4 regions of the Streptomyces sp. NPDC003032 genome follow, and region 4 is predicted to be linked to each of the others. Evidence: riboswitches for the same ligand, from Rfam matches in the RefSeq annotation. Region 4 holds a riboswitch; each other region holds the start of a gene.
The links. Region 4 has a riboswitch for cyclic di-AMP ahead of ACWDZ7_RS32900 (M23 family metallopeptidase). Riboswitches for the same ligand answer to the same signal wherever they lie in the genome.
Positions count from the first base shown of each region.

Region 1: another riboswitch for cyclic di-AMP. It lies ahead of ACWDZ7_RS01135 (NlpC/P60 family protein); the one in region 4 lies ahead of ACWDZ7_RS32900 (M23 family metallopeptidase).
Region 2: another riboswitch for cyclic di-AMP. It lies ahead of ACWDZ7_RS20170 (M23 family metallopeptidase); the one in region 4 lies ahead of ACWDZ7_RS32900 (M23 family metallopeptidase).
Region 3: another riboswitch for cyclic di-AMP. It lies ahead of ACWDZ7_RS15560 (transglycosylase family protein); the one in region 4 lies ahead of ACWDZ7_RS32900 (M23 family metallopeptidase).

Region 1 covers NZ_JBSFTT010000001.1:223,817-231,565, reverse strand. The annotation lists gene ACWDZ7_RS01150 (hypothetical protein) at 1-140, opposite strand, end outside; gene ACWDZ7_RS01145 (NlpC/P60 family protein) at 175-1,254, opposite strand; gene ACWDZ7_RS01140 (hypothetical protein) at 1,600-1,953, shown strand; gene ACWDZ7_RS01135 (NlpC/P60 family protein) at 2,052-3,260, opposite strand; cyclic di-AMP (ydaO/yuaA leader) riboswitch at 3,269-3,424, opposite strand; gene pcrA (DNA helicase PcrA) at 3,654-6,206, shown strand; gene ACWDZ7_RS01125 (M23 family metallopeptidase) at 6,229-7,680, opposite strand.
Region 2 covers NZ_JBSFTT010000013.1:111,955-119,703, reverse strand. The annotation lists gene ACWDZ7_RS20180 (M16 family metallopeptidase) at 1-915, shown strand, start outside; gene ACWDZ7_RS20175 (M16 family metallopeptidase) at 912-2,297, shown strand; cyclic di-AMP (ydaO/yuaA leader) riboswitch at 2,528-2,690, shown strand; gene ACWDZ7_RS20170 (M23 family metallopeptidase) at 2,703-3,506, shown strand; gene ACWDZ7_RS20165 (GntR family transcriptional regulator) at 3,716-4,402, shown strand; gene ACWDZ7_RS20160 (HPr family phosphocarrier protein) at 4,578-4,859, opposite strand; gene ACWDZ7_RS20155 (bifunctional acetate--CoA ligase family protein/GNAT family N-acetyltransferase) at 4,995-7,749, shown strand, end outside.
Region 3 covers NZ_JBSFTT010000009.1:190,714-198,462, reverse strand. The annotation lists gene ACWDZ7_RS15580 (DUF501 domain-containing protein) at 1-98, opposite strand, end outside; gene ACWDZ7_RS15575 (FtsB family cell division protein) at 121-600, opposite strand; gene eno (phosphopyruvate hydratase) at 700-1,986, opposite strand; partial or broken gene ACWDZ7_RS15565 (LysM peptidoglycan-binding domain-containing protein) at 2,318-2,521, opposite strand; partial or broken gene ACWDZ7_RS15560 (transglycosylase family protein) at 2,651-3,040, opposite strand; cyclic di-AMP (ydaO/yuaA leader) riboswitch at 3,045-3,216, opposite strand; gene ACWDZ7_RS15555 (transglycosylase family protein) at 3,411-4,502, opposite strand; gene ACWDZ7_RS15550 (cytochrome P450 family protein) at 4,645-5,982, opposite strand; gene ACWDZ7_RS15545 (nucleoside triphosphate pyrophosphohydrolase) at 6,303-7,277, opposite strand; gene ACWDZ7_RS15540 (SurA N-terminal domain-containing protein) at 7,318-7,749, opposite strand, start outside.
Region 4 covers NZ_JBSFTT010000031.1:17,829-25,577, reverse strand. The annotation lists gene ACWDZ7_RS32915 (glycosyltransferase family 2 protein) at 1-830, shown strand, start outside; tRNA gene ACWDZ7_RS32910 (tRNA-Met) at 901-974, shown strand; gene ACWDZ7_RS32905 (PP2C family protein-serine/threonine phosphatase) at 1,147-2,334, shown strand; cyclic di-AMP (ydaO/yuaA leader) riboswitch at 2,577-2,724, shown strand; gene ACWDZ7_RS32900 (M23 family metallopeptidase) at 2,736-3,836, shown strand; gene ACWDZ7_RS32895 (aldo/keto reductase) at 3,958-4,902, shown strand; gene ACWDZ7_RS32890 (PrsW family intramembrane metalloprotease) at 4,917-6,302, opposite strand; gene trmB (tRNA (guanosine(46)-N7)-methyltransferase TrmB) at 6,346-7,197, opposite strand; gene lhgO (L-2-hydroxyglutarate oxidase) at 7,450-7,749, opposite strand, start outside.

The DNA of each region.
Region 1 (7,749 bases), on a different contig from region 4:
AAGAGGAGTCGGTGGACTCCTAGGTGTCGCCTCTGGAGTTCGTGGAGGGCCAGGCCGCGGTCGGTGAGCATTGTCTGCCGGTCCGGCCAGGTGCGCAGATGCAGGGGAGGAGGAGGCGGCGGCAACGTACGGCTGGGCATGGACCCGACAGTACTGGGGGGGTGGCGGGGCTGTTCACACCACCCGAGTCGCGCCCGCGAACGGCATCTGGTCGATCGGTGCGAGCCGTACCGGGGCGCTCGGGTTGGGGGCGTGGATCATCTGGCCGTTGCCCACGTAGATGCCGACGTGACTGATACCTGAGTAGAAGAACACCAGGTCACCGGGGCGTAGCGCGGAGCGTGGGACCCGCTTGCCCGCGGTGATCTGGGCGTAGGTGGTGCGCGGCAGCGAGACGCCCGCGGAGCGGTACGCGGCCTGCGTCAGCCCCGAGCAGTCGAAGGCGTTCGGGCCCGTCGCGCCCCATACGTAGGGGCTGCCGAGCGCTTTGTAGGCGTAGGAAACGGCGGTCGCGGCGCGGGCGTTCGGAGCCTTGGCCGGGGCGCCGGACAGAGAGGCGCCGGACAGGGAGGCACCGGGCAGAGGGGCGCGGGCGTCCGAGCGGGTGGTCCGGTCCGCGTCGTCGCCGGCGAACTCCGCGCGTTGTTCGTCAGTGAGCCGGGACAGCAGCCGCTCGGCCTCGGCCAGTTTTCCGGTGGCGGTCTTCTTGTGCTTCCTCAGCTCCGCCTGGCGCGAGCGCAGGGCGGACAGGCGCTCATCGGCCTCCGCGCGCAGCTGGTCGATCTCCTGGAGCTTCCTGTGTACGCCGCTGACGGCCGCGGCCTGGCGGCTGCCGGCTCGGTCGGCGAGCGAGGCGCGGTCCAGGAACTGCTCGGGGTCCGAGGAGAGCGCGAGCTGCACGGAGGGGTCGATGCCGCCCGCGCGGTACTGCGCGGCGGCGTACGAACCGAGGCTTTGACGGACGGAATTGAGCTTCTCCGTCTTGCGGGTCGCCTCGTCGCGCAGCGCGCCGAGTGATGTCGCGGCCTTCGCGGCCTTCTCCTTCGCGCCGTTGTACTTCTCGGTGGCGATCTCCGCCTCGCGGTGGAGCGAGTCGACCTTGGACTTCACCTCGGCGGGGCTGAGCCGGGGGTCCGCGTGCCCCGAACCGTCGAAGGCGGTCACCGAGGCGGCTCCGGCGATGGCGAGGGTGACGGCGGTACGGGCCGTGTGGCCGCTGAGCGAGCGCTGCCTGGGCTTGCGGTGCGCTGCCACGAAGGGGGCTCCTTAGCTGTCCGGCGACGGCCCGCACAGGGGGAGCGGGCCGCCGCCGGCTTCCTCGGCGGTGGTGTCCGACTGCCGCCCTGGGCGGGACGGCGGTGGGGAGCCGGTCACCTGGTGAAGGACGCTAAACCTGGCCGTCACGGGTCGGCGACGGCTTGTGCGCAACCGACGGAAGTGGGTGAACTGGTGACCGACCGTGTCCGTCCTGATCGCGGGGTGATGCCCTCATCGCGGATGGCTGTGACCAATGCGGCGCTTGCGCCCCACCTGCCCATCGAGAGGTGGTACGGGCCCGCCTGCGGGGAGCGGTAAGGGCCCCGGCTAGGCTCCGGCCTCATGGACGTACTCATCCATCTCTTCGTCGCTCTGCACATCATCGGCATCGCCTCCCTCCTGGGTGGCTTCCTGACCCAGATGAAGCAGATGGGCCAGGGCGCCGCCCGCTTCAGCCCCGCGATGCTGCACGGCGCGCTGATCATGCTTGTCACCGGTGTGGCCCTGGTGGGCCTCAACCAGGCGGACGACAACGCGGTCAACAACCTGAAGATCGGCATCAAGATGGCCGTGCTGATCGTGATCCTCGCGCTGGTCTATGTGAAGCGGGACGAGGAGAAGGTCGACAAGGGCATGTTCGGCGCGGTGGGCCTGCTGACCACGGTGAACATCTTCATCGCCGTGCTGTGGACCTGATCCCGCGAACGACCCTCTACGCGCGCGTGGCCCGCACTCTCTCGGGAGTACGGGCCACGCGCGCGTAGAGGGTGCTTCGTAGAGGCTGCTTTTCGTGGCTACGCCGGGCGCACCACGCTGTGGATCGGCATGTAGTAGATCGACTCGACGCGGACGTTGGCGCCCGGTTTCGGGGCGTGGATCATTTTGCCGTCGCCGATGTAGATCCCTACGTGACTGATGTCGTCGTAGAAGAACACCAGGTCACCGGGTTGGGCAGCGGCGGTCTTCACGGTCGTGCCGACCTTCACCTGATCCCATGTGGTGCGCGGCAGGGAGATTCCCGCGGCCTTCCACGCGTCCTGGGTGAGCCCGGAGCAGTCATAGGAGTCGGGTCCCGTGGCACCCCAGACGTACGGCTTGCCGATCTGGGCCTCCGCGAAGTCGATCACCTTCGCGGCCTTGGTGGCGTAACTGCCGTCGGTGCTCCCGGACCCGGACCCGGACCCGGACCCGACGCCCGAGCCTTGGCCCTCGTCCTGCCCCTGGTCCCGCCCCTGCTCCCGCCCTTGATCCTGCTCCTTCTGCGCCGCCTCTTCCGCCTTGCGCTTGCGCTCCGCCTCGGCGGCCTCCTTGCGGGCCAGCTCCTCGGCCTTGCGCTTGGCCTCCCGCTCCTTCTTCCGCTCGATCGCGGCGAGGCGCGCCTTCTCCTCGGCGGTCAGCTCCGAAAGCAGCTCGCGCGCCTCGCCCAGCTTCGTCTGGACGGTCCGTTTGCTCGTCCTCAGGTCGTCCCGGGAGTCGCTCAGCGTCTTGAGGCTCTTCGCCGCCTTCGTGCGCTGCTTCGTCGCCGACGCCTGCTCCGCCTGGTAGTCGTCGACGGCCTTCTTCTGCCGCGCGGTCAGCCGGTCCGCCAGGTGGTTCTGGTCGAAGTAGCCCTGCGGGTCGTTGGCCAGCATCATCGTGGCCGTCTGGGAGGCGGCGCCGGTGCGGTACTGCGCGGCGGCGAAGGAGCCGAGCCGCTGGCGCGCCTCGTTCAGCTTGTCCGCGCGCTTGGCCACGTCGTCGAGCAGGCGGTCGGCCTTCTTGCGCTGCTTCTCGGTCTTCTCCTTGGCCGAGTTGTACTTCTGAGTGGCCACGCCCGCCTGGTGGTAGAGGTCGTCGACCTTCTTCCGCACCTCTTCGAGGCTGGGCTTCGTCGGCGCGGAGGGGGCTGCCTGCGCGCTCTGCGACAGGAGCGCCACGGAGGTCAGGGCCGCCGTCGTGATGCCGACGGCGGGGGCGGTGCGAATTCCGGCTGTCCGGGTCCGCGGCTTGCGGTGCGACGCCAAGGGAGGCGACTCCTTCCGTAGACCGCCTACCGGGTTAGCTGTCGGGTTCGGGCGGGTGGTTCGGAAGGTTGCCCTACGGTCCCGTACTGCGTACGGGACCGATTCACCCCAAGTTCTCGGTGGGTCCCCGGCTCCGAACGCGTCGGACTCGGCGGAGGCCACCCGCTCCCGGCGAGGTTCGCCGGCGGGGGACGAGCAGCCCGCGCTGCACGCTAGCCAACTTGTGCGACGCGTGTGAAGGTTGCTGTTCGATATGCCCGATACGTTTTCGTGACTTTACGAGGCTCAAGGCGTCGGCCGGCAGCGGTGTGGCGGAGTGTGACCGGACGCCCAGCAGAAGGTGGCCGGAACCCGGAGCGGGTTGTCAGTGGGGCCGCCTAGACTCGGGAGGCGATGAGCAGCCTCTTTGATGACAGCTTCCTGGCGGACCTGCAGCCTTCCCGGGCCGCGGACGAAGAACCCCCGCCGCCGCCCGAGGACAGCGCTCCGGAACCGGTTCCGGACGACTTGTTCAGCGGGAAGTTCGACGTGCCCATGACCCGGGACTCGCACTACCGCGACGGTGCCCCGCGCCCGGTCATCGACCCGGCGACACTCCTCGAGGGGCTGAACGAGAACCAGCGCGCGGCCGTCGTGCACGCGGGCTCGCCGCTGCTCATCGTCGCCGGCGCCGGCTCCGGCAAGACCCGCGTCCTGACCCACCGCATCGCGTACCTCCTCGCCGAGCGCGGTGTGCACCCCGGTCAGATCCTCGCGATCACCTTCACGAACAAGGCCGCGGGCGAGATGAAGGAGCGCGTCGAGCATCTCGTGGGCCCCCGGGCCAACGCGATGTGGGTGTCCACCTTCCACAGCGCCTGCGTCCGCATCCTGCGCCGCGAGTACAAGAAGCTGGGCTTCACGTCCTCCTTCTCGATCTACGACGCAGCGGACTCCAAGCGTCTGATGGCCCTGGTCTGCCGCGACCTGGACATCGACCCGAAGAAGTTCCCGCCGAAGTCGTTCAGCGCCAAGATCTCGAACCTGAAGAACGAGCTGATCGACGAGGAGGACTTCGCGGCTCAGGCCGCCGACGGTTTCGAGAAGACCCTCGCCCAGGCCTACGCCATGTACCAGTCGCGTCTGCGCGAGGCGAACGCGCTGGACTTTGACGACCTGATCATGACGACGGTCCACCTCCTGCGCGCCTTCCCGGACGTCGCCGAGCACTACCGCCGCCGCTTCCGGCACGTCATGGTCGACGAGTACCAGGACACGAACCACGCGCAGTACGCCCTCGTGCGCGAGCTGGTCGGCCCCTCCGGAGGCGAGGGCCGTAACCCCGGCGACCCCGCCGAACCCGCCGAGCTGTGCGTGGTGGGTGACGCGGACCAGTCGATCTACGCCTTCCGCGGCGCCACCATTCGGAACATCCTCCAGTTCGAGGAGGACTACACCGACGCGACGACGATCCTCCTGGAGCAGAACTACCGCTCCACGCAGACGATCTTGACGGCGGCGAACGCGGTCATCGAGCGCAACGAAAGCCGCCGACCGAAGAACCTGTGGACCAACCAGGGCGCCGGCGCCCGCATCATCGGCTACGTGGCGGACACCGAGCACGACGAGGCGCAGTTCGTCGCCGACGAGATCGACCGGCTCACGGACGCGGGCGACGCGAAGGCCGGCGACGTCGCGATCTTCTACCGCACGAACGCGCAGTCCCGTGTCTTCGAAGAGATCTTCATCCGCGTCGGCCTGCCCTACAAGGTCGTCGGCGGCGTGCGCTTCTACGAGCGCAAGGAGGTCCGCGATGTGCTGGCCTACCTGCGCGTTCTCGCCAACCCCGAGGACGCGGTCCCGCTGCGGCGCATCCTCAACGTGCCCAAGAGGGGCATCGGCGACCGCGCCGAGGCGATGATCGACGCGCTCTCCCAGCGCGAGAAGATCTCCTTCCCGCAGGCGCTGCGCCGCGTCGACGAGGCGTATGGAATGGCGGCCCGCTCCACCAACGCCGTCAAGCGCTTCAACACGCTCATGGAGGAGCTGCGGACCATCGTCGAGTCCGGCGCGGGCCCGGCCGTCATCCTGGAGGCCGTGCTCGAACGGACCGGCTACCTCGCCGAGTTGCAGGCGTCGACCGACCCGCAGGACGAGACCCGCATCGAGAACCTCCAGGAACTCGCCGCCGTGGCGCTTGAATTCGAGCAGGAGAACGCCCGAGCGGAAGGCGCCCAGACGGAGGATGCCCAGGCAGAGGGCGTCCAGGCGGAAGGCGGTCAGGCGGAAGGCGACGAGGGGGCCGCCCCCGCCGGCACGCTCTCCGACTTCCTGGAGCGCGTCGCGCTCGTCGCCGACTCCGACCAGATTCCGGATGAGGAGGACGACGGCTCCGGAGTCATCACCCTCATGACGCTGCACACCGCCAAGGGCCTCGAATTCCCCGTGGTGTTCCTGACCGGCATGGAGGACGGCGTCTTCCCGCACATGCGCTCCCTCGGGCAGGCCAAGGAGCTGGAGGAGGAGCGCCGCCTTGCCTACGTGGGCATCACACGCGCGCGTGAGCGGCTCTATCTGACGCGCTCCTCGATGCGCAGTGCCTGGGGTCAGCCCTCGTACAACCCGCCGTCGCGCTTCCTCGAAGAGATTCCGGATGCGCATCTGGACTGGAAGCGGAAGGGTTCCGTCGGCGCCCTCGCGTCGTCCGGTCCCGCCGGGGGCATCGCCTCGTCGCTGTCCTCCTCGCGCTCGCGCGCCGGCGGCGCCCAGGGCTTCGCGACCCGCCGCGCCTCGGAGAAGCCGGTGGTCTCACTGGCGGTCGGGGACCGGGTCACGCACGACCAGTTCGGCCTCGGGACCGTGGTCGGGGTCAAGGGGACGGGCGCCAACACCGAAGCGACGGTGGACTTCGGCGAGCCCAAGCCGAAGCGGCTGCTGCTGCGGTACGCGCCGGTGGAGAAGCTGTAACCCGCGGGGCGGCGGCCGGGGGTTACGTCGGGTCGAGGCCGTGGCTGCGCAGCCACGGCAGCGGGTCGATCGCCGAGCCGCCGCTGGGGCGCACCTCGAAGTGCAGGTGCGGTCCCGTGGAGTTGCCGGAGTTTCCGGAGAAGGCGATGGCCTCGCCCGCCTTCACGGGGCCGTTGGAGATCTTGTGCGTGGAGAGGTGGCAGTACCACGTCTCCGTGCCGTCCTTGGCGGTCACGATCGCCATGTTGCCGTAGGCGCTGTTCCACTTCGTGGACACGGTGCCGTCGGTCGCGGCGAGGACCTCCGTGCCGTACGACACGGGGAAGTCGATGCCGGAGTGCGCCGACATCCAGTTGACGCCGGCCTGGCCGTAGTACGCGCTCAGGCCGTGCTGCTTCACCGGCAGGGCGAACTTGGGGCGGAGCCGCTCCTTGCGCGCCGCCTCCGCGGCGGCCTTCTTCTCGGCGGCCACCTTCTCGGCCTTCAGGTCGATGCGCTCCTGCGTGCGGCTCGCGCGGTCCGCGAAATCGCCCGCGTCCGCGGAGAGGTTCGCCAGCTGGGTGTCCAGCTTGTTGTTGGCGGTGGAAGGTTTCACGGACGTGGTGTCCGGGGCCGAGGCCGTCGTCTCCTTCTCGCCGTCCCCGCCGAAGCTGGCCACGGAGGCGGCGGCCACCCCGGCGACGCCCATCACACAGGCCGAGGGCACGGCGACGGTGAGCAGGGCGGAGCGCTTGGCGGGAGTACGGCGACGGGTCCTGGAGCGGCCCCCGCCGGATCCGCCGCTCCTGCCGCGAGGGGCGCGGGGAGTGAAGGCCGAGGCGTCTGAGGAGTCTGCGCTGTCCGAGACGTCCGAGGTCGGCGGCTCGGGCGCCGCGATGTCGTACGGCTCAGTGATCTCGTACGGCTCATCGATCTCGTACGAGGTCTCGGCGGAGACCTCGTACTGCTGCTCGGTGACGGCGGAATTCCACGCCGTGGTGTCGTACGCGCCGGTGTCGAAGGTCTGTGTCTCCCACTGGCCGGTCTCGGGCGACTGGTTCCAAGCCGTGGCGTCCCACTGGCCCGTGCTGTCGGGGCCGGGCTGTGACGGGATGTCGGCGAGGTGCTGATAGGCGCCGGCCGGCCAGACGGAGCTGGTGTCGTGGCTGCCCGTGTCGTACGGGGCGGCCTGGGACTGCGCGGCGTACGCGTCGTAGTCGAGCGTCTGCTGCTGGGTGACCGTGGCGGTCGCCCACTGGCCCGTGCCGTAGTCGGGGCCGGGCATGTTGCCGAAGAGCGGGTCGGTGGCGAACGTACCGGTGTCGAAGCTTCCGGTGGCGATGGCTCCGGTGTCGAACGTGCCGGTGGAGTAGGTGTCATAGCCGTAGCCGCCGTGCTCGGCGCCTTGCTGGTCGTACGTCGCGTAGTGCGCGTAGTCGGCGCCGGGTGCCGAGGACTGGGGAGTCGAGCTCCCCGACGGGTGACGGTCGTTCACCAACTTCTCTTTCGCCTCGGCAGCAGGGGCAGAGCAGTGCGGCGACTGTACCCGGCGGTATACGGGCGG
Region 2 (7,749 bases), on a different contig from region 4:
ACCGCGCTCTCCTACCCGGAGGGCCACCCCTACCACCACACGCCGATCGGCTCCATGGCCGACCTGGACGCGGCCACTCTGGAGGACGCGCGCGACTTCTTCCGCACGTACTACGCGCCCAACAACGCCGTCCTGTCGGTCGTCGGCGACATCGACCCGGAGCGGACGCTCGCCTGGATCGAGAAGTACTTCGGGTCGATCCCCTCGCACGACGGCAAGCAGCCGCCGCGTGACGGCTCCCTCCCGGAGCGCATCGGCGAGGAGCTCCGCGAGGTCGTCGAGGAGGAGGTCCCGGCCCGCGCGCTGATGGCCGCCTACCGCCTCCCGGAGGACGGCACGCGCGCGTGCGACGCGGCGGACCTGGCGCTGACCGTCCTCGGCAGCGGCGATTCCTCCCGGCTCTACAACCGGCTCGTGCGCCGCGACCGCACCGCCGTCGCCGCGGGCTTCGGCCTGCTGCGCCTGGCCGGTGCCCCCTCGCTGGGCTGGCTGGACGTGAAGACCTCCGGTGACGTCGAGGTGCCGGTCATCGAGGCGGCCGTCGACGAGGAGCTCGCCCGCTTCGCCGCGGAGGGCCCCACTCCGGAGGAGATGGAGCGCGCCCAGGCCCAGCTGGAGCGCGAGTGGCTCGACCGGCTCGGCACGGTCGCGGGCCGCGCGGACGAACTGTGCCGGTACGCGGTCCTGTTCGGCGACCCGCAGCTCGCCCTCACCGCCGTGCAGCGCGTCCTCGACGTCACCGCCCAGGAGGTCCAGGAGGTCGCGAAGGCCCGCCTGCGCCCCGACAACCGCGCGGTGCTCGTGTACGAGCCCGTGACGGCCGCCGAGGAGATCGAAGAGACCGTCGCCGAAGGGACCGGCATCGACGGACTCGCCGGCGCCGAGATCGAAGAGGATGAGGAGGCGGCGAAGTGAGCGAGGCCGCGACGATGCAGTTCCACCCACAGCCCGAGGCCGGCACGGCCAAGCCGTGGGCCTTCCCCGCCCCCGAGCGCGGCGCGCTGCCCAACGGCCTCACGGTGCTGCGCTGCGACCGCCCCGGCCAGCAGGTCGTCGCGGTGGAGGTCCACCTGGAGGCGCCGTTGGACGCCGAGCCGGAGGGCCTCGACGGCGTCGCCACGATCATGGCGAGGGCCTTCAACGAAGGCACCGACAAGCACTCCGCCGAGGAGTTCGCCGCAGAGCTGGACCGCTGCGGCGCCACGATGGACGCGCACGCCGACCACCCCGGTGTCCGCGTCTCCCTCGAAGTCCCCGTCTCCCGCCTCCCGAAGGCGCTCGGTCTGCTCTCCGACGCCCTGCGCGCCCCCGCCTTCGCGGACAGCGAGATCGAACGTCTCGTACGCAACCGCCTGGACGAGATCCCGCACGAGGCCGCCAACCCGGCGCGCCGCGCCGCCAAGGAGCTGTCCAAGCAGCTGTTCCCGGCGAGCTCGCGCATGTCCCGTCCCCGCCAGGGCAGCGAGGAGACGGTCACGGCCATCGACTCGGCGGCGGTGCGCGCCTTCTACGAGAAGCACGTCCGCCCCGCGACGGCCACCCTGGTGGTCGTCGGCGACCTCACGGGCACCGACCTGGACGCCGTCCTGGCGGACACCGTCGGCACCTGGACGGGCGGCACGGCCGAGCCGCGTCCGGTGCCCGCGGTGACCGCCGACGACACGGGCCGCGTGGTCATCGTGGACCGTCCCGGAGCCGTGCAGACGCAGCTGCTGATCGGCCGCGTCGGCCCGGACCGGCACGACCGCGTCTGGCCCGCCCAGGTCCTCGGCACGTACTGCCTGGGCGGCACCCTCACCTCCCGCCTGGACCGCGTCCTGCGCGAGGAGAAGGGATACACCTACGGCGTACGCGCGTTCAGCCAGGTCCTGCGCTCCGCGCCGGACGGTACGGGCGCCGCGATGCTCGCCATCAGCGGATCGGTCGACACGGCCTCCACGGGGCCCGCGCTGGACGACCTCTGGAACGTCCTGCGCACCCTCGCCGCGGAGGGTCTGACCGACGCCGAGCGCGACGTGGCGGTGCAGAACCTGGTGGGTGTGGCCCCGCTCAAGTACGAGATGGCCGCCTCCGTGGCGGCCACGCTCGCCGACCAGGTCGAGCAGAACCTCCCGGACGACTTCCAGGCGCAGCTGTACCGCCGGTTGGCCGCGACCGGCACCGTGGAGGCCACCGCGGCCGTCGTGAGCGCCTTCCCGGAGGACCACCTGGTGACGATCCTCGTCGGCGACGCCGCGCAGATCGAGGAGCCCGTCAGGGCGCTCGGCATCGGTGAAGTGAGCGTGGTCAGCGGCTGAGTGCCGGCCGGGCACCGTCAGCGGTGACGGACTGAGCGACAGTCAGGACATATCGGACCCCGGTGACCGTTACGGCCGCCGGGGTCCTCATATGCCCGAATTCGTATGGAGGTTGCCTGTCTGCCGTGTGGCGTGCGCAACAAAAGTGGCGTTGTGTTTGTCGATTGAAAGCAGGCGCGCTTAGCTTCGATCCGGCTGTTCGTCACGCAGTACGTCGCATCCGCGGCACCGGACAGTCATCGCCGAGTCCCCGTACGGCGCGAGCCAGGGGAGCCGGGGACCCACATGTCCCCTGGGGTGAATCGGGCACCTTGCCGTCAGGCGAGGGACTCGTAGGAGACCTTCCTGCTCCGAACCCGTCAGCTAACCCGGTAGGCGAGAAGGAAGGAAAGGATCAGCCGCTTCATGGCGTTCACCCGTGCCACCGGGAAGCACCGTCGTCCCAGCCGCCTCACCCGCACCTCCGCGAACGTCGCGGGTGTCGCCGCGCTCACCACGACCGGCGTCATCGGAGGCCTGGCCGCTCCGGCGCTGGCCGCCGCCGACGACGCGGCCGTCGAGCACATGGGACTCACGCAGGCGATCTCCGTAGGCGACTCGCTCGCCGAGAGCATCGACGCGCAGGCCGCCGCGCAGCGGCAGGCGGCCGACGACGCGGCCGCCGCCAAGATGGCCGAAGCGGCCGCCAAGAAGAAGGCCGCCGAGGACAAGCGCAAGGCTGAGGCCGACGCCAAGGCGAAGGCCAAGAAGGAGCGCGAGGCCAAGGAGCGCGCCGCCCGCGAGGCCGAGCGCAAGCGCCTGAACACCTACGTCTCCCCGATCTCCGGCTCGTACGTCTCCACGGGCTACCAGACCGGCGGTGCCATGTGGTCCTCCGGCAGCCACACCGGCGTGGACTTCCACGCCGCGTCCGGCACTCCGGTCCACGCGGTCGGCTCCGGCACCGTCGTCGAGGCCGGCTGGGGCGGCGCCTACGGCAACAACGTCGTCATCAAGATGAACGACGGCACGTACACCCAGTACGGCCACCTGAACTCCCTCGGCGTCACCGTCGGTCAGACGGTCACTCCGGGCCAGCAGATAGGCCTCTCGGGCTCCACCGGCAACTCCAGTGGCCCCCACCTCCACTTCGAGGCCCGCACCGGCCCGGAGTACGGCTCGGACATCAACCCCGTGACGTACCTCCGCTCGCACGGCGTCAACGTCTGACCCTTCGCGCCTCACCGAAGGCCCCGGCTCTCCCGAGCCGGGGCCTTCGTCGTTTCCCCGGCCCGCTGCCTTCGGCCACCCGCCCGCCTTTGGCCAAAAGATATCCATGGATTCCGGCCCGCCATCGGAAATTCCGAAGCTCTGCAATAGAGTCACCGAACGAGCGTCGGTCGACCGCGTTTCGCGGGGATTAAGGCGGAGGTCCGGACATGCGTATTCCCGCGCATTCGGTGTGCACGGCCATCCGGGACGACATTGTCTCCGGTGCCCACGAAAGAGGCGGCCGGCTCACCGAGGAGGTTCTCGCGCGCCGCTACGGCGTCTCCCGCGTTCCCGTGCGCGAGGCCCTGCGCACCCTGGAGGCCGAGGGCTTCGTCGTCACGCGCAGACACGCGGGCGCCTGCGTCGCCGAGCCCACGCAGCAGGAGGCCGCCGACCTCCTGGAGCTGCGCATGCTGCTGGAGCCGCTCGCCGCGGCCCGCGCCGCCCAGCGCCGCACCGACGCGCATCTGAAGGTCCTGCGCGGTCTCGTCAGACTGGGCCTTGAGCGCTCGAGGAGGGGGCAGGGGGAGGATCTGCGCTCGCTGGGCGGCTGGTTCCACGAGACGCTCGCCCAGGCCTCCGGCAGCCCCGGGCTGATCGCGCTGCTCACCCAGCTCCGGCGCAAGACCGCCTGGATGTACGTCGTCGAGGCCCCGGTCGCGCCGGTCGACTCCTGGTCCGAGCACGCGGCGATCGTCGACGCGGTCGCCCGCGGGGACGCGGAACGGGCCAGGGCGCTCACCGCGGGGCACACGGACCGGGCGACAGCCGCGCATCGATTGCGCCATTCATCGCGGGGCAGCCGTGTGAGCAATGTGCAACATGCCGTAAACACGGCGGGCCTGCCGAATTAACGTGGGCGCCGTATACAAAGAGAGCCGTGAGGAGGGGGCTTTGGTAAAGCCAATTCCGGGCGGTTGTCTGTGCTGCCCGAATTCAGGCGCCGCATTCGCCGGATGAGTGGCAGATAAATCGAAGGGCCCACCCCGTGTTCCAGGGTGGGCCCTTCGAAGGGTGCTGCGTGGCGGTTCAGACCGTCTCCGGGAGCTCCTCAAGGCCCTCCGCGACCAGCTTCGCCAGACGGTCGAGGGCGGCGTCCGCGCCCTCGGCGTCGGAGGCGAGCACGATCTCCTCGCCGCCCTGGGCGCCCAGGCCGAGCACCGCCAGCATCGAGGCGGCGTTGACCGGGTTGCCGTCGGCCTTGGCGATCGTCACGGGGACGCCGGCGGCCGTGGCCGCGCGGACGAAGATGGAGGCGGGTCGGGCGTGAAGGCCCTCGGCCCAGCCGACGTTGACGCGGCGCTCAGCCATGTGTTGCTGCCCTTCCAGGTGTCTCACACTTGTCTAGACCATTGTCTCATGCCGTCACGGGTGCTCCGTCGGCCGCCTTCGGCCTCTCCCAGCCTGCCCCGGCCCGAGCGGCCCCGCGACCCGTACCCTGGCCCCATGCAGACCCCGTCGGATCAGCAGGATCGGCATCGGCAGGACCGGCACGACCACCCGTCGCACTGGGAAGCCGATGTGGTGCTGCGCGACGGAGGCACCGCCCGGATCAGGCCCATCACGGCCGAGGACGCCGACCGCCTGGTCAGCTTCTACGAGCAGGTCTCGGACGAGTCGAAGTACTACCGCTTCTTCGCGCCCTACCCGCGGCTGTCCGCCAAGGACGTGCACCGCTTCACGCACCACGACCAGGTCGACCGGGTGGGTCTCGCGGCCACGGTGGGCGGTGAGTTCATCGCCACCGTGCGCTACGACCGCATCGACGAGCGCGGCATGGCCGCCAGCGCGCCCGCCGACGAGGCCGAGGTCGCCTTCCTCGTGCAGGACGCCCACCAGGGCCGGGGCGTGGCCTCCACGCTCCTCGAACACATCGCGGCGGTCGCCAGGGAGCGCGGTATCCGGCGCTTCGCCGCCGAGGTGCTGCCCGCCAACACCAAGATGATCAAGGTGTTCACGGACGCGGGCTACCAGCAGAAGCGCAGCTTCGAAGACGGCGTCGTCCGCCTTGAGTTCGACCTGGAGCCGACCGACCGCTCGCTCGCCGTGCAGCGCGCCCGCGAGCAGCGCGCCGAGGGGCGCTCGGTACAGCGGCTCCTGACGCCGGGTTCGGTCGCGGTGATCGGCGTGGCCCGCACCTCCGGCGGCGTGGGCCGCAGCGTGCTGCGCAACCTCCAGGAGGCCGGCTTCACCGGCCGCCTGTACGCGGTGAACAGCGCGTACGACGAAGGCGCCGAGGTCGACGGGGTACCCGCGCACCGCTCCGTGGCGGCCATCGAGGAGCCCGTGGACCTCGCCGTGATCGCCGTACCCGCCGACCGGGTGCCCCAGGTCGTCGCCGAGTGCGGTGAGCGCGGGGTGCAGGGCCTTGTGGTGCTCTCCGCCGGGTACGGCGAGAGCGGCGCGGAGGGCCGCGAGCGACAGCGTGAACTGGTGCGCCGGGCGCGGTCGTACGGCATGCGCATCATCGGACCGAACGCCTTCGGTGTCATCAACACATCCCCCCGTACGCGGCTCAACGCCTCGCTCGCTCCCGAGCCTCCCGCGCGCGGGCGCATCGGTCTGTTCACCCAGTCCGGCGCCATCGGCATCGCGCTGCTGTCCGGTCTGCACCGACGGGGCGCGGGCCTGTCCACGTTCGTCGGCTCCGGAAACCGCGCCGACGTCTCCGGGAACGACCTCCTTCAGTACTGGTACGAGGACCCGGACACCGACATCGCCTTGATGTACCTGGAGACCATCGGCAATCCCCGCAAGTTCACCCGCCTCGCGCGCCGGGCCGCGACCGCCAAGCCGCTCGTCGTGGTGCAGGGCGCCCGGCACAGCGGAATCACGCCCACGGGACACGCGGTCCAGGCCACGCGCCTGCCGCACGCCACGGTGTCGGCGCTGCTGCGCCAGGCGGGCGTCATCCGTGTGGACACCGTCACCGAGATGGTCGACGCGGGGCTGCTGCTCGCGGGGCAGCCGCTGCCGTCCGGCCCCCGGGTGGGTATCCTCGGCAACTCCGAGTCGCTGGGGCTCCTCACGTACGACGCGTGTGTCGCCGACGGGCTGCGTCCGCTGCCGCCCCGCGACCTCACGACCGGGGCCACGCCGGCCGACTTCCGGGCCGCGCTCGCCGAGGCGCTGTCCGACGACGGCTGCGACGCGGTGATCGTCAACGCCATTCCCTGGGTGCGCGAGGACGGGGTCGCCGCCGACCCCGAGACACTGGCCACGGAGCTGCGGGCCGCCGCTGAGGGGTGCCCGGCGAAGCCGGTGGCCGTCGTCCACGTCGAGCTGGGCGGGCTCGCCGAGGCCCTGTCCGCCGCGACCAGCACCCGGCCGGGCGCCCCGCCGAAGGAGCCCGGCACCGCCGACCGCGCCGACCCGGTCGCCCCCGCGCGGCCCGTGCCCACGGCCGGGGGCGAGACGCCGCCGGGCGCCGCACCGGGGGTGGCCGAACCCTCCGCGGAGCGGCCGGGCGCCGCACCGGGGGCGGCCGAACCCCCCGCGGAGCAGTACCGCATCCCGGCCTACCCCGCCGCCGAGCGAGCCGTCCGCGCCCTCTCCGAAGCCGTCAAGTACGCCCAGTGGCGCCGCGAGGCCGCCGAGCCCGGCAAGGTGCACGAGTACGACGACATCGACGAGAGCGGGGCCGCCGAGCGCATCACGGAGCTGCTGGCCCAGGAGGGCGACCCGCGCGGTGCCACCCTCGCCCAGGCCGACGCCCACGAACTGCTCAGGCGGTACGGCATCCGCGTACGACGTGCCCTCCCCGCCCCCGACCCGGACGCGGCCGCGCACGCCGCGCGCACGCTCGGCTACCCCGTGGCCCTGAAGACCACCGCCCCCCATCTGCGCCACCGTGCCGACCTCGGCGGGGTCCGGCTCGACCTCGCCGACGAGGAGCAGCTGCGGCGGGCGTATCAAGAGTTGATCAACGCGTTCGGCAAACCCGCCGAGCTGCGGCCCGTCGTCCAGGGCATGGCGCCGCGCGGCGTCGACACCGTCGTGCGCGCCGTCATCGACCCGGCGGCCGGAGCGGTGCTCTCCTTCGGGCTCGCGGGCGCCGCCTCCGAACTGCTCGGCGACACCGCCCACCGCCTCATCCCGGTCACCGACCGGGAGGCCGCCTCCCTGATCAGATCCATCCGGACCGCGCCGCTCCTGTTCGGCTGGCGCGGCTCGGCGCCCGTCGACACCCGGGCGCTCGAAG
Region 3 (7,749 bases), on a different contig from region 4:
GTCGGCTCGGTGCGCGGGGTGGTCGGCGGACCAGAAGGGGTCTGCGCGGAGCGCTGTCCGTGAGGGGCGGTGGCCGGGTGACGGGGGGGCGTTTCCATGCCTGTCTTTCGTGTCAATGAGTCAGTTTGCGGGGCGGTCGGCCTTGTCCACGCCGTCCCAGACGTTCGAGTACCAGGGGCGCGGGGCCACCTCCTGGTCCGGGCGCCGGCTGTTCACCGCCGCGGGGTCGATCACCGTGAATCCGGTCTCGCCGGGCATCACGTAGTGCAGGCGGTCCCGGATGCGCTGCTCCGCGTACGCGTCGTCCTGCCAGCGGGCCTTCTCGTCGCGCAGCCTCTCGACGTCCTCCTGGCGCTCGGCCTGCTGCCGGCGCAGGTCGTCGATCTCGGCGCGCTGCGACACGTACTGCCTTATCGGGTACGCGAGCGCGACGACCATGGAGCAGATCACGAGCGCGAGGAGCGCCGCGCGGCCGGTGAGCCGGGAGCGGCGCGCCTGGCGCTTGGTCTGGGAGCGGTAGACGCGCTCGGCGGTCTGCTCGCCGAGCAGCCGCAGGCGGGTAGCGGTGGAGTACCGGTCCTTGGGCCCGGCCTTGGCCATGGTTCCGCCTCCCCAGAGCAGCGCGTATACGTACGTACGTCCCCGCACACGGTACGGGACCGGGTGCGGGGACGTAGGTAGGTGACTACGTGGTGCCCACTACTCCGCGGAGCGGAAGCGCGGGAACGCGCTGCGGCCGGCGTAGACCGCGGCGTCGTCGAGGATCTCCTCGATGCGCAGGAGCTGGTTGTACTTGGCGACGCGCTCGGAGCGGGCCGGGGCGCCGGTCTTGATCTGGCCGCAGTTGGTGGCGACGGCGAGGTCGGCGATGGTGACGTCCTCGGTCTCGCCGGAGCGGTGGGACATCATGCACTTGAAGCCGCTGCGCTGGGCCATCTCGACGGCGTCCAGGGTCTCGGTCAGCGAACCGATCTGGTTGACCTTGACGAGCAGGGCGTTGGCCGAGTTCTCCTCGATGCCGCGCGCCAGGCGCTCCGGGTTGGTGACGAACAGGTCGTCGCCGACGAGCTGCACCTTGTCGCCGAGCTTCTCGGTGATGGCGTTCCAGCCGGCCCAGTCGTCCTCGAAGAGCGGGTCCTCGATGGAGACGAGCGGGTACGAGGCGACGAGCTCCTCGTAGTACTCGGTCATCTCGGCGGCCGAGCGCTCCTTGCCCTCGAACTGGTACTTGCCGTCCTTGTAGAACTCGGACGCGGCGACGTCGAGCGCGAGGCCGATCTGCTCGCCGGGGATGTAACCGGCCTCCTTGATGGCCTCGAGGATGAGGTCGAGGGCGGCGCGGTTGGAGTCGAGGTTCGGGGCGAAGCCGCCCTCGTCGCCGAGGCCGGTGGCCAGGCCCTTGCTCTTCAGGACCTTCTTCAGCGTGTGGTAGACCTCGGTGCCCCAGCGCAGCGCCTCGGAGAACGACTCGGCGCCGATCGGCGCGATCATGAACTCCTGGATGTCGACGTTCGAGTCGGCGTGCGACCCGCCGTTCAGGATGTTCATCATCGGGACGGGCAGCAGGTGCGCGTTGGGTCCGCCGAGGTAGCGGAAGAGCGGCAGGTCGCTGGTCTCGGAGGCGGCGTGCGCGACGGCGAGGGAGACGCCGAGGATGGCGTTGGCGCCGAGCGAGCCCTTGTTGTCGGTGGCGTCCAGGTCGAACATGGCCTGGTCGATCAGGCGCTGCTCGGTGGCGTCGTAGCCGACGAGCTCCGGGCCGATCTGCTCGATGACGGCGAGGACGGCCTTCTCCACGCCCTTGCCGTGGTAACGGTTGGGGTCACCGTCGCGGAGTTCGATGGCCTCGAAGGCACCGGTGGAGGCACCGGACGGGACGGCGGCACGACCGGTGCTGCCGTCGTCGAGGCCGACCTCGACCTCGACCGTGGGGTTGCCTCGGGAGTCCAGGATTTCCCGGGCTACGACGACGTCGATGGACGGCACGAGCATCTCCTTCTGGGAGTGTGACGCGTAAACACGATTACGCCGGGCCGCTTCGGCCCTGCGTCTCCTGAGCCTAACCGGCCCGGAGCCTTCGGCCAGCCGACCGCCCGTCCCCTGGGACGGAGGAGAGCCCAAACGGCCGGGAAACAGGGCGTAAGCCCCCTTTTTCTACTCGCTGGTAGCGAACAGTGGCCGGAGAGCGAGCGGAGGACGAGCGGCGGGCGGACACGGCCCCGCCCCGGTGCGTACGGGGGATACGCGCACCGGGGCGGGGAGCCCGTGGGGACGGGGAGAGCGGCCGTGCGTCCGCCGAGGCACGGCCGCGGGCGGGTCAGCTCAGGTGGAGCTGCTGGCCCGGGTAGATGAAGTCGGCGTCGTCGATGATGTCGCCGTTGAGCTTGTAGACCTTCTGCCAGCCGCCCTTGACGTCGTGCGTCTCGGCGATCTTGGAGAGCGTGTCGCCGGTCTTGACCTTGTACTCGCCGTCGCCCTTCTCGACCGTCTTGCCGGTCGGGGTCTCGACGGTCTTCTTGGACTCGGTCTGCGGCGCGGGCTGCGGCTTCGGGGCCTGCTGCGTCTGCTGCGGGGCGGCCTGCTGCCGCGGCTGCTGCGGCTGCGGCTTCGGCTTGGCCTGCTCCTGCGGGGCCTGCTGCTGCGAGCCGCCACCGCCGCCGTTGTACGCGGCGCCCGAGAGGCCGACGCCACAGCTCGGCCAGGCACCCTTGCCCTGACCGGCGAGGACCTTCTCGGCGATCTCGATCTGCTGGGCCTTGGAGGCCTTGTCGGCGCTCGGCGCGTACTTGGTGCCGCCGTACGCGGCCCAGGTGGACGGCGAGAACTGCAGGCCGCCCTGGTAGCCGTTGCCGGTGTTGATCGACCAGTTGCCGCCGGACTCGCACTGGGCCACGGCGTCCCACTCGGCGCCGGTGGCGGCGGAGGCCGAACCGGCGGCCATCAGCGGGGCGGCCACGGCGACACCGGTGACACCGGCGAGCGTGACGACACGGGTGGTCTTGGACGGACGGCGGTGCTTGCCCTTGCTGGAAAACAGCATGAGTTGATCCCCTCACCGACGCCTGCGAGGTGAGCTGTCGGGTTCGGGCCAGTGAAGTTGCCCGGACGCGCTACTCGTAGCTACTCCTAGCTACTCGTATGGCGCCTTCACCCCTAGCCGTTTCGCAACGGCGCTTACCTTGGGTCCCCCGCTCCTGCCTACGGCGCTCGAAGCGACGACTGTTCCCGTCCGGCCGTTGGCAGGATTCGGCGTACCGACCGGCGGGGCCCACCAATGGCGGGCGGTCACGACCGTAGACAGGGGATCGCCGGAATTTCAAAGGCGATCAGGGCTTCTGAGACCCATCTCTCACTTGCACCAATAGGGACATTCGGCACGAAGTCCCCGCCGGACGCTTCGTCAACTTCCCTTACTTTTCGCCCAAATCGAGGCTCTGACCGGGGAGAATGAGGTCCGGGTCCGCGCCGACGGTCTTCTTGTTCTCGGTGTAGAGCTCGCGCCAGCCGCCATCGACGTCGAGGTCGTCCGCGATCGCTGAAAGGTTGTCCCCGGAGCGGACCTTGTACGTCCCGTCGGCGAGCTTCTCCGAGCGGTCCGCGCCGCGCGAGGCGTGCCGTCCGGGACGGTCGCCGGAGGCGGTCTCGTCCGCGCGGTCGCCGCGGTGGCGGCCGGAGGCGGTGTCGTCGGTGGGAGCGGCCGGGTCCTCGGACCCGGGGGAAGTGCTGTCCTTCCGCCCGGACTTGCCGGGATCGCCCGCCCCGCCCTTGCCGTCCGTCTTGCCCGCGTCGCTCTCGGGGCCCTCGGCACCCTTGTTGCCCTCGGTGCCCTTGTTGCCCGTCTTGTCGTGATTCTTGTCTCGGGAGGTGCCGTCCGAGCCGGGCGTGTCGCTCGCGTCGTCGCCGTCGCCGTCGGGGGAGCCGGGGGCGTCTGACGTGCCGTCGGACGGGTCGGCGGAGCCGGAGGACTTGTCGTCCGGCTTGGTGTCCGGCTTGGCGTCCGACTTGTTGTCCGACTTGTCCGCGCCCTTGTCCTTGCCCTTGTCCTTGTCCGGGGACTTCTCGGAGCCGGTCGAACCGGACGAGTCGGGGACGACCGGGTCACCCGGGTCCACGTCGGCCGCGGCGCCGCCGTTGGTGAGTCCGGCGATCGGGGCGCAGCTCGGCCAGGCCGCGGGGCCCTGGCCGTCGAGGATCTTCTCCGCGACGGCGATCTGCTGGGACTTGGAGGCCTGGTCGGCGCTCGGCGCGTAGTCGAGGCCGCCGTGCCGCTCCCAGGTCTCCTGTGAGAGCTGGAGCCCTCCGTAGTAACCATTGCCGGGGTTGGCGCTCCACGCGCCGCCGCTCTCGCACTCGGCGAGCTTGTCCCAGGTCGCCGTCTCGGCGGCGCTCGCGCTGGTGGCTCCGAGGAGCGGGATGGCGATGGCGGATCCGGTGACTCCTGCCGCGACGATGAGGGCCGGGGCCTGGCGGGGGCGTCGGTGACGACCATTGCCGGAGAGCATGCGGTTGCCTTTCACGAGACTATTGCGGCGACAGGGGCACCGGGGTGCCCGAGTCGACGTGAACGTAGCCGCAGTCGAACGCTTGTCACAAGTCGATGCAGGGGAGATCACGCGAACATCACAGTCGTGACGCTCCGTCAGTTCAGTCCCGTTCGGCGGCCGTTTTCTGTGCGGTTGTGAACTCCACCGGCAGGGTGCGCAGTCCTCGCATGATCAGCCCGCCACGCCACCGCAAATCCTCGGGGTCGGCCGCTAGTTGCAGATCGGGAAGGCGCCGCAGCAGCGTCGCGAGGGCGGTCTGGCCCTCCAGGCGGGCGAGTGGGGCGCCGAGGCAGTAGTGGATGCCGTGCCCGTATCCGAGGTGCTGGTTGTCACTTCGGGAGAGGTCAAGGGTGTCGGGCCGCTCGAAGCGTTCGGGGTCGCGGTCGGCGGCGGCGAGCACGACGAGGACGGGGTCGCCGGCGGCGACGCGCTGCCCGCCGACGGTCAGCGCCTCGGTGGCGAACCGCCACGTGGCGAGCTCCACGGGCCCGTCGAAGCGGAGCAGTTCCTCGACGCCGGTCTCCAGGAGGCCCGTGTCTCCATCCGCCAGCGCCTTCTGCAGGCGGGCGCGCTGCTCGGGGTGGGTGAGGAGGGCGTACATGCCGTTGCCGATGAGGTTGACGGTGGTCTCGAAACCGGCGAAGAGCAGGATGAAGGCCATGGCGGCGGCCTCGTTCTCCGTGAGGTGCTCGCCGTGGTCGGAGGCGCGGATGAGGCCGGAGATGAGGTCGTCGCCGGGGTCGAGGCGCTTGCGGTGGATCAGCTCGGCCAGATAGCCGCGCATCTTCTTCACGGAGCGGGCCACGCCGCCCCTCGGCCCTCCCCCGTGGCGGATCATCATGCCCGCCCAGTCGCGGAAGTCGTCCTGGTCCTCGCGGGGGACGCCGAGGAGGTCGCAGATGGCGTAGATGGGGAGCGGGAAGGCGAACTCGTGGATGAGGTCGGCCTCGCCCTCGCCCTCGCCCTCGGCCGCGCCGTGCTTGTCGACGAGCGTGTCGATCAGGGCGTCCGTCAGCTCCTGCACCCGGGGCGCGAACTCTGCGACGCGGCGGGGTGTGAACGCCTTCGAGACGAGCCGCCGCAGGCGGGTGTGGTCCGGCGGGTCGATGTTGAGCAGATGCGTCATCAGCTCGGCCTTGCGCTCGCCGGGGATGCCGGTCTTGCCCTTGGCGTGCGCGGGCTCGTCGTGATGGGCCGGATTCTTGCTGAGCCGCTGGTCGGCGAGGGCCTGCCGTGCGTCCGCGTACCGCGTCACGAGCCACGCCTCGACGCCGCTGGGCAGCGTGGTCCTGTGCACCGGGGAGTTCTCGCGCAGCCAGGCGTAGGCGGGGTAGGGGTCGGTGGCGAACTCCCAGGTGAAGAGTTCGGGCCCCTGGGCCTCGGGCGGCGTCTGGGAGGGGCATCCGGCGGGGGGCGGAGCGGGGGGCTGGTCGTGCATGCGATGACCGTATCCGGCCGGGTGGACGGGGCAGGTGCGGGTACGTCGGGTTGCTCGCGCAGTTCCCCGCGCCCCTGGGCGGCTTCGCCCGCCCCCACTCGCCTGCGGCGGGCCATCTCCCCCGCAGGTGCGGGCACGTCGGGGTTGCTCGCGCCGTTCCCCGCGCCCCTGGGCGGCTTCGCCCGCCCGCCCTCGCCTGCGGCGGGCCATCCCGCCTCGGCGTCTGCCGACCGCCCTCGGCCGGCCGGTGCGGGTACATCCGGGTTGCTCGCGCAGTTCCCCGCGCCCCTGGGCGGGGCTTCGCCCGCCCAGGTTTGCCGCTACGCTTCCGCGGCCTCCGCCGCTCGTACCGCGTCGCGGTAGGCGCGTGCCGTGGCACGTAGTGCCGCCTCGGGGTCGGTGCCCTCTGCCTCTGCGCGCAGGGCCAGTGCGAGGAGTTCGTGGCCCACGTCCTGGCCCTCGGGCATCTGGACGTCCAGGCCCGCCGTCCGTACCCGTGAGGCCAGCTTCGCGGTCAGGGCCAGGGCCGGTTGGCCCAGGGGGATGCCCTCCGTGAGTGAGGTGCGCCGCTTCTCCTGTGCCTTGGTTCGGAGCCAGTGCGCCTTGACGTCCTCGGGGGTGTCCGCCGAGTCGTCGCCGAAGACGTGCGGGTGGCGGTGGATGAGTTTGTCGACGATGCCGGCCGCGACGTCGTCGACGGAGAACGGGGTCTCGGTGTCCTCCTCGGCGATGCGGGCGTGGAAGAACACCTGGAGCAGTACGTCGCCGAGTTCCTCGCGCAGTTCCTCCCGGTCGCCCTCCTCGATCGCCTCGACCAGTTCGTACGCCTCCTCGATCGCGTACTTCGCCAGGCCCTTGTGCGTCTGCCGGGAGGACCAGGGGCACTCGTCGCGGATCTGGTCCATGACCTGGACCAGGTCGAGCAGGCGCGCGCCGGGCAGGTCGTACGAGGCGGGGAGCAGTTCCAGGTCCGGCATCGCGACGCGGCCCGAGCCCGCGAGGCGGGCCAGGCCGTCGGTGAGGGGGCGGTCGCCCTCGGCGGTGGCGACGATCAGGACCGTGCGGCCGCCCGCGCAGGCGTCCACCAGCTCCTCGGCGGTGGGCGAGGCGAGCGCCACGGCCACGCCCGCCTCGCGCAGGTAGGGCAGCTGCGGGTGGCCGGCGTCGGCGCACAGCACCTCGTCGGCGCCGCGCAGCGCCTGCCAGGCGGGCCAGGACAGGAGGCCCGGCGCGACGCGGTGGCTGGTGGTCAGCAGGATGACTCGGCCGACGGCCTCGGCGGTGGTGTCGTTCACCCGACGAACGTAACCCAGGCCGCCGCGGGCCCGCCGTCCGCTACGCCTCCCGGTCCCCGGCGCCCGCCCCCGAACCGGGCAGCTCGCGCACCCACGGCGTCTTGGCGTCCGCGAGCTTGTTCTTGTCGACGTCCCAGGTGCCGTACCGAGGGTTCAGGTCGATGTCGAGCTTCTTGGAGGCGGCGGTGAGGGACTTCCAGAACAGCTCCTGGCCCCGCGGCGAGTTCATGTCCGCGCCCAGCTTCTTCGCCAGCTTCTGCGCCTCGATCTCCGTACGCAGCGTTTCGTCGAGGCGGGCCGGCGCGACGCCGTACTGCTGCAGCCACTCACCCTCCAGAGCCTTCTTGCCGCCCGCCTGCCGCTCCATGCCCGTCCGCATGGTCTGGATGTCGCGGCGCGTGACGCCCACCCCGGCGTCGGTGGCCGCGCGGTGCAGGACCTTGTCGAGGACCATCGTGTGCAGCGTGGTGCG
Region 4 (7,749 bases):
AGCTGGACGCGCTGCTCGCGTCCGTGGCCGGGCAGGACGTGTCGGCGGACCGGATCGTGCTCGTCGGCAACGGCTCACCGCTGCCGGAACTCCCCGCGCTGCCGGGCAAGGTGACGGCCATCGAGCTCGACGAGAACCTCGGCTGCCCCGGCGGCCGCAACGTGGCGATCGAGCGCCTCATGGACCTCGGCGACGTGGACGTCGTCATCGAACTGGACGACGACGGACTCCTCGTGGACCACGACGTCTTCCGCAAGGTGCGGGATCTCTTCACCGACGACCCGCGCCTCGGCATCGTCGGCTTCCGCATCGCCGACGAGCACGGCGAGACCCAGCGCCGCCACATCCCCCGGCTGCGCGCCACCGACCCGATGCGGCGCGGCCCGGTCACCGCCTTCCTCGGTGGCGGGCACGCCTTCTCCACCGAAATGCTGGGGCAGACCGGTACCTGGCCCGCTCAGTTCTTCTTCGGGCACGAGGAGACCGACCTGGCCTGGCGGGCCGTGGACGCCGGCTGGAAGATCCTCTACGAGCCCGCGCTGCTCCTCCAGCACCCCAAGACCTCCCCGGCCCGGCACGCCGTCTACTACCGCAACACCGCCCGCAACCGCGTCTGGCTGGTCCGCCGTCGCCTCCCGCTCCCGCTCATCCCCGTCCACCTCGGCATCTGGACCCTCCTCACCCTCGCCCGCACCCGCTCCCTGCCGGGCCTGCGCGCCTGGGCGGGCGGCTTCGCGGAAGGGATGCGGACCTCCTGCGGCGAGCGCCGGCCCATGCGCTGGCGCACCGTGTGGCGGCTGACGCGGCTGGGGCGCCCGCCGGTGATCTGAGCCGCGTACGCCGTCGGCCCGGTACTGGTTCGCTTCACCCCTCCGGATGGCGTAGAGTTGGGTTTACCGACGCGGGGTGGAGCAGCTCGGTAGCTCGCTGGGCTCATAACCCAGAGGTCGCAGGTTCAAATCCTGTCCCCGCTACTGAAGGCCGAGGGCCGGAAGCGTTCATCGCTTCCGGCCCTCGGTGTTTCCCGCCCTCCCCGCCCCCGGTCCGCTCACCCCTCTCCCCGCACCCCTGCCGTCCCGTAACCCGCTCGGCCCGCACCAGGTCGCACCCGCCCCCCGCTGCGGGAAGCCTGGGTGCAGCGCGGTGATGGGTCGCGGACTCGGCGGGAGACAAGCGGTGGGGCAGCGTGGAGGAACCGGCGGCAGCGGAACCGGCGGCGGCGGAACCACCGCGCACGAGCGGGCCTTCGTCCGGGCCCTGCCCGTCCTGCTCCTGGTCGTCGGGGTCGGGTACGACGCCGCGACCCCGGCCGAGTTCACCGCCGCCCCGCTCTTCGCGGCCGCCCCACTGATCGCCGCCCCCTTCTACTCGCTGCTCAACACCGCCCTGACGGGCGCCGCGGCCTCCGTCGCCGTACTCGTGCTGCACTACGGCAACGCCGTCACCAGCCCTGTCGAGGCCATCACCGAACTCTTCACCGTGGTGACCGTCGCCGTCCTCGCGACCGTCATCAACCGCGTCGTCTGCCGCGGCAACGACCGGCTCGCCACCGCCCGCTCCATCGCCGAGGCCACCCAGCGCGCCGTGCTGCCGCAGCCGGACCCCCGGATCGGCGGGCTCGACATCGCGGCGCGGTACGAGGCGGCGCAGGCCGACGCGTTCATCGGCGGCGATCTGTACGCCGTACAGGACACCCCGCACGGTGTGCGGCTCATCGTCGGCGACGTACGCGGGAAGGGCATGGGCGCGGTGGCCGCCGTCGCCGTCGTCATCGGCGCCTTCCGGGAGGCCGCCGAGCAGGAGGCGACCCTGGAGGCGGTGGCGCAGCGCCTGGAGCGGGCGCTGGCGCGCGAGGGCACCCGGCGTGACGGGCTCGACGCCTTCGAGGGGTTCACCACGGCCGTCCTCGCGGAGATCCGGCACGGCGAGGGCGTCGTACGGCTGGTCAACCGTGGACATCCGGCGCCGCTGCTGCTGCGCGGCGACGGGCGGCTGTGCGTGCTCTCCGCGAGCGACCCCGCGCTGCCGCTCGGCATGGGTGACCTGGGGGTCTGGCCGGACCGGGCGGACGAGTCGGACTTCCCGCCCGGCGCGATGCTGCTCTTCTATACGGACGGCCTCTCGGAGGCACGGGACGCGGCGGGGGAGTTCTACGATCCCGCGACCCGGCTCGGCGGGCGGATCTTCCCCGGCCGCGAGGGACCGCACGCGCTGCTCGCCACGCTCACGCAGGAGGTCCGGCGGCACACGGGCGGCGCGGCGACGGACGACATGGCGCTGCTCGCGGTGCGGCGGCCGGCGGGCGGGGACGCGATGGTCACCGTGCGTGACTGAAGTGCAACAGAGGTCCTCGGCGGAGAGTAGGCGGGGGGCAGGCGGGGAGCGGGCGGGGAGCTGACGGAGAGTCGGCGGCGCGCTGACGGGAGGTCAACTCGCCCCGATTCAGACGCCCGTGTCCCATTAAGTACGGACGGGGAGCGTTAACGATCAACTGGAACGGCTTGGAATACGGCACCCCCTTCTATTAACGTTCGATAACGCAGCGCGGTCGTCCCAGCCGTCACTAGAGACGGCTCCGCGCGCACACGCCTAATCCCGCAAGGGAGCCGGGGAACCACCAACTTGGGGTGAATCGGGCATCTGAGCATCCGTGCCAGATGTTCGTAGGAGACCTTCCTACTCCGAACCCGTCAGCTAACCCGGTAGGCGAGAAGGAAGGAAAGGAGTGCGCCCCAGTGGCGTCCAACCGGCCTGCCCCCCAAGCGGTGTACGTACCGAACGACGACGAATTCGGTGGGTACGACGAGGAGACCTGGGAGGAATGGAATCCCACTGAGGACTCCGTCCGTCCCGTCCGCGGCAGGCACCGTGTGCACAAGAAGGGCGGCGGCGGGCTCGCCCGCAGCTCCACCGTCCTTGGCGTCGGCGTCATCGCCGCCGTCGGCGCGGGCGGCATCGCCACCGCGCAGGACGGCAAGCCGCCCGTCTCCATCTCGATGCCCGACCTGGGCGCCGTCACGGACTCGCTGCCCGAGGCCGGGTCCCTTCCCGGCGTGGGCTCCCTGATATCCGACGGCGACGCGCCGGACTCCGCGGACCCCACGGGCTCCGAGGCCGTCGTCGCCGCCGCGCCGCTCACCGCCGCCGGTGTCAGCACCGCCGACGCCGAGCAGGGCACCACCGACGCGGGCGAGGCACTGCGCGCCCGCATCATGCAGCAGGCGGAGAACCAGCAGGACCAGGCGGACGCCGCCGTGCGCACCGCGGCCGAGCAGACCGCCGTGAAGCGGGCCGCCGAAGAGGCCGCCGCCCAGCAGAAGCAGGCCGAGCAGAAGGCCGACGCCGAGACGGCCGCCAAGGCCGCCGCCAAGAAGAAGAAGGAGGAGGAGGCCCGCGAGGCCAAGGCCCTGGCCGAGCGCCGCGCCAAGCTCGCGAAGAGCTATGCGATCCCCACCTCCTCGTACACCCTGACCTCGCACTTCGGTGACTCCGGGTCCATGTGGTCCTCCGGGCAGCACACCGGTCTGGACTTCGCCGCTCCGACGGGTACCCCGCTCAAGGCCGTGCACACCGGCACTGTCAAGGAGGCCGGCTGGGCGGGCGCGTACGGCTACCGCACCGTCCTGGAGCTGTCGGACGGCACCGAGATCTGGTACTGCCACCAGTCCTCGCTCAACGTCAGCGCCGGGCAGAAGGTCAGCACGGGCGACGTCATCGGCCGCGTCGGCGCGACCGGCAACGTCACCGGGCCGCACCTCCACCTGGAGGTCCACACGCCGGGCGGCGCCACCGTCGACCCGCTGGGCTGGCTGCGGAGCAAGGGCCTCAATCCCTGAGCGGTCCGCCGGGGCGGGCGTGACTCCGGGGCGGGCGTGACCTGACGTTCCCTCGCGTTACTCGACCTTCCTTTGAGGGAGTTCCCGGAATTCGGTTTCCGGAAGGGACGTTGAGGAACGTATGACTCCTCTTCGTTCCCTCGGCTCATCCGACCTCGAAGTCTTCCCTCTCTCCCTCGGCGGCAACGTCTTCGGCTGGACCGCCGACCGCACCGCGTCCTTCGCCGTCCTCGACGCCTACACCGAAGCGGGCGGGAACTTCATCGACACCGCCGACGCCTACTCGGCCTGGGTGGAGGGCAACAAGGGCGGCGAGTCCGAGACCCTCATCGGCGAGTGGCTGGCCGAGCGCGGCAACCGCTCGGACGTGGTCGTCGCGACGAAGGCCGGCTCCCACCCCGAGTACAAGGGCCTGGCCGCGAGCACCATCAAGGGCGCCGCCGACGCGTCCCTGCGCCGCCTCGGCACCGACTACATCGACCTCTACTACACCCACTTCGACGACCCGTCCGTCCCGGTGGAGGAGATCATCGGGGCGCTCGACGAACTGGTGCGGGCCGGCAAGGTGCGTGCGATCGCCGCCTCCAACATCACCCCCGAGCGGCTCCAGGAGTCCCTCGACTTCTCCGACCGCGAGGGCCTCGCGCGCTACGTTGCACTGCAGCCGCACTACAACCTCGTCTCCCGCGACACCTACGAGGGCCCGCTCCAGGAGGTCGCCTCCCGCTCCGGCCTCGCGGCCGTCCCCTACTACGCGCTCGCGTCCGGCTTCCTCACCGGCAAGTACCGCGCGGGCGCGCGCGTCGAGAGCGCGCGCAGCGGACGCGTCGAGGCGTACGTGGGGAGCGAGCGGGGCGACCGTGTGCTCGCCGCGCTCGACGGGATCGCGGCGGCGCGTGGCGTCCAGGTCGCGACCGTGGCGCTCGCCTGGCTGGCGGCACAGCCCACCGTCGCGGCGCCGATCGCCTCCGCGCGCACGGTCGAGCAGCTGCCGGCGCTGCTGGCCGTCGCGGACGTGGAGCTGACCGGGACGGAGCTGGCGGCGCTCACCTCGGCTTCGGCCTAGGACGGGCAGGGCTTTCAGGAGCGGTACGGGTTGTACGTCGGGGCCGGGGCGGCCGGGGCCGGAGCCGGGTAGGGGTAAGGCTGAGGCTGGCTGTAGGGGATGGCTGCGTACGGGGTCTGCGGATGGCCGTACCCGGTGTACGCGTACGCGTACGGCATGGGAGGCAGCGGCATGACCGGGGCCGTCGCGCGGGCCGCGTACGCCAGGGCGGGGCGGGCCGGTTCGCGGCGCTCCCAGAGCTTTTCGAGCAGCTCACGCTCGCGTACGACGAAGTCGGCGCCCGCCCGGCCCCGGCGCCCCCGGTGGCGCAGGAACGCCAGTGACGTCGCGTACATCTCGTACTCCATGACCGTGCGGGCCGCGGCCTTCCCCCAGGTGTACGAGGCGTAGTCGCGGGCCAGCGCGCGGGCGCGCATCGAGCCGAGCGCGTACGGCTCGGGCGGGGTGAGCCAGCCCGCCGCCGCGTACAGGGGCAGCTCGGCGCGGATCGTGCGCAGTTCGCGCTGCCGCGTCCAGATGGCCAGCCAGGTCAGCAGGCCGAAGGAGGGCAGCATGAAGAGCGCGTACACGGTGAAGAACCCGTACTGACCGAAGACCGCGGAGCCGTTCCACAGCGCGTGCATGCCCATCGCGAGCAGCAGCCCGGCGAGCGGGAGCAGCACGCGGCGCAGGTGCTGGCGCTCGGCGGAGAACGCGGCGAGGCCGAAGCCGATGCCGGTCAGGACCGTGAAGAGCGGGTGCGCGAACGGCGACATGACCACGCGTACGAAGAACGTCGCTGCCGTCACGGAGGCGAGGCCGCTCTCGCGGCTGAGCTGGTCGGTGACGAAGGCGTTGCCGAGGTAGAGGATGTTCTCGGTGAACGCGAAGCCGGTCGCGGTCACCCCGGCGATCACCACGCCGTCGACGACGCCGGTGAAGTCGCGTCTGCGGAAGAGGAAGACCAGCAGGATGGCCGCGGCTTTCGCGGACTCCTCGACGATCGGGGCGATGACCGTGGCGCCGAGGGTGTCGGCGCTGTGCGGGTCGGCGGTGGCGGTGGCTATCCAGCGGATCGCGAAGCTGTTCGCGACGATCGCGATGAGCGCGGCCGCGCAGGCGCCCCAGGAGAAGGAGAAGAGGAGGTTCCGCCAGGGCCCCGGCGCGACCCGGTCCAGCCAGCGGAACGCGGCGACGAGCAGCGGCACAGGAACCGTCGCCAGGCCGAGCCCGACGAGGAAGCCCTCGGTGCCGGTCTGCTCCCTCACCAGGGCGAGGATCACCAGGCCCGAGAGGGCGAGCAGCGTGACGAGCCCGGCCGCGCGTATCGCGCGCCGCTGCCACCAGCGGGCTCGGCGGAGCTCCCCCGGGGCGGGCGCCTCAGGAGGTACCGGATACGGATACGGAGGACTGGTGGCCACGTCGTTGACCCTAACGAGGGATGAGGGCGGCCGCGACGGTGCCTCAGTCCCCGGGTGCCGACTCGTCCCGTACAACCCGACGGAACAGCAGGTCGCGCACGACGTGGCCCTTGGCAAGGCCCTGGCCCTCGAAGCGGGTCCGGGGGCGGAACGCCGGGCGCGGCGCGTATCCGCCGTCGGCCTGGGTGTTCTCGAAGTCGGGGTGCGCGGTGAGCACCTCCAGCATCTGCTCGGCGTACGGCTCCCAGTCCGTCGCGCAGTGCAGGAGCGCGCCCGGCTTCAGCGAGGGGGCGGTCAGCGTCAGGAACTCGGGCTGGATCAGGCGGCGCTTGTGGTGGCGGGGCTTGGGCCAGGGGTCGGGGAAGTAGACGCGGAGCCCGTCGAGGGACTCGGGCGGCAGCATCTCGCGGAGCAGGATGATCGCGTCGCCGTTGGCCACGCGTACGTTCGACAGGCCGGCGCGCTCGGCGAGGCCGAGGAGGTTGCCCTGGCCGGGAGTGTGCACGTCGACGGCGAGGATGCCGGTGGCCGGGTCGTCGGCGGCCATCCGCGCGGTAGCCTCGCCCATGCCGAAGCCGATCTCCAGGACGACGGGAAGATCGGGGCGTGGCCCCTTCTCGTCCGCGAACAGCTCGGCGAGGTCCAGCGTCCGCAGCCCGTCGATGTCCAGCCCCCACTTGGGCCAGAGCCGCCGCAGCGCATCACCCTGGCCGGCGGTCACCCGGCTCCGCCGCGGCTGAAAGCTACGGATCCGCCGCTCGTGGTGCGACCCGGCGGGGTCGGGGGAGGGCCCACCGGGAAAGCGGGGTCCGACTTGCGGCCGCCCTGGCCGAGCCGGGTCGGCACCGGCTTCGGGAGCTTCGGGGGCTTCGGGGGTATGGGGTGACTCAGACACAGTGCGGCAATTTTACGCGGTGGCCGGGGGCGGGGCCGTACCCCGCCAGGAGCACAGGGAACTCCGCACAGGGAGTGGCGCACGCCGTGAGGGGGGCCTGGGGGGCGTGCCCCGTAAGGGGCGCGGGGAACTGCGCGCTCAGCCATGTGCGGCCCGCAGGGCACCCGCACCGGAAGAGGCCGACCGCACCGGCACGCGGCGAGCCGCGATGAGCCGCCCCGGCCCGCGGGGAGGACCAGCGTGCCGGAAGGATCAGCCAGGCCCCCGCAGCGCGTCCAGCGCCCGGCGAGCGACCTCCCGCCCGATCGGCAGGGACGCGGTCGCCGCAGGCGAGGGCGCGTTCAGGACGTGGACCGTGCGGGCACCCTCCCGTATCAGGAAGTCGTCGACCAGCGTGCCGTCCCGCAGCACCGCCTGGGCGCGAACCCCCGCCGGGGCCGGCACCAGGTCGTCCGGCCCGATCCCGGGCAGCAGCCTGCGCACCGCTTCGGTGAACGCGGACTTGGAGGCGGAGCGGCGCAGCTCACCCGCCCCGTAACGCCAGTGGCGGCG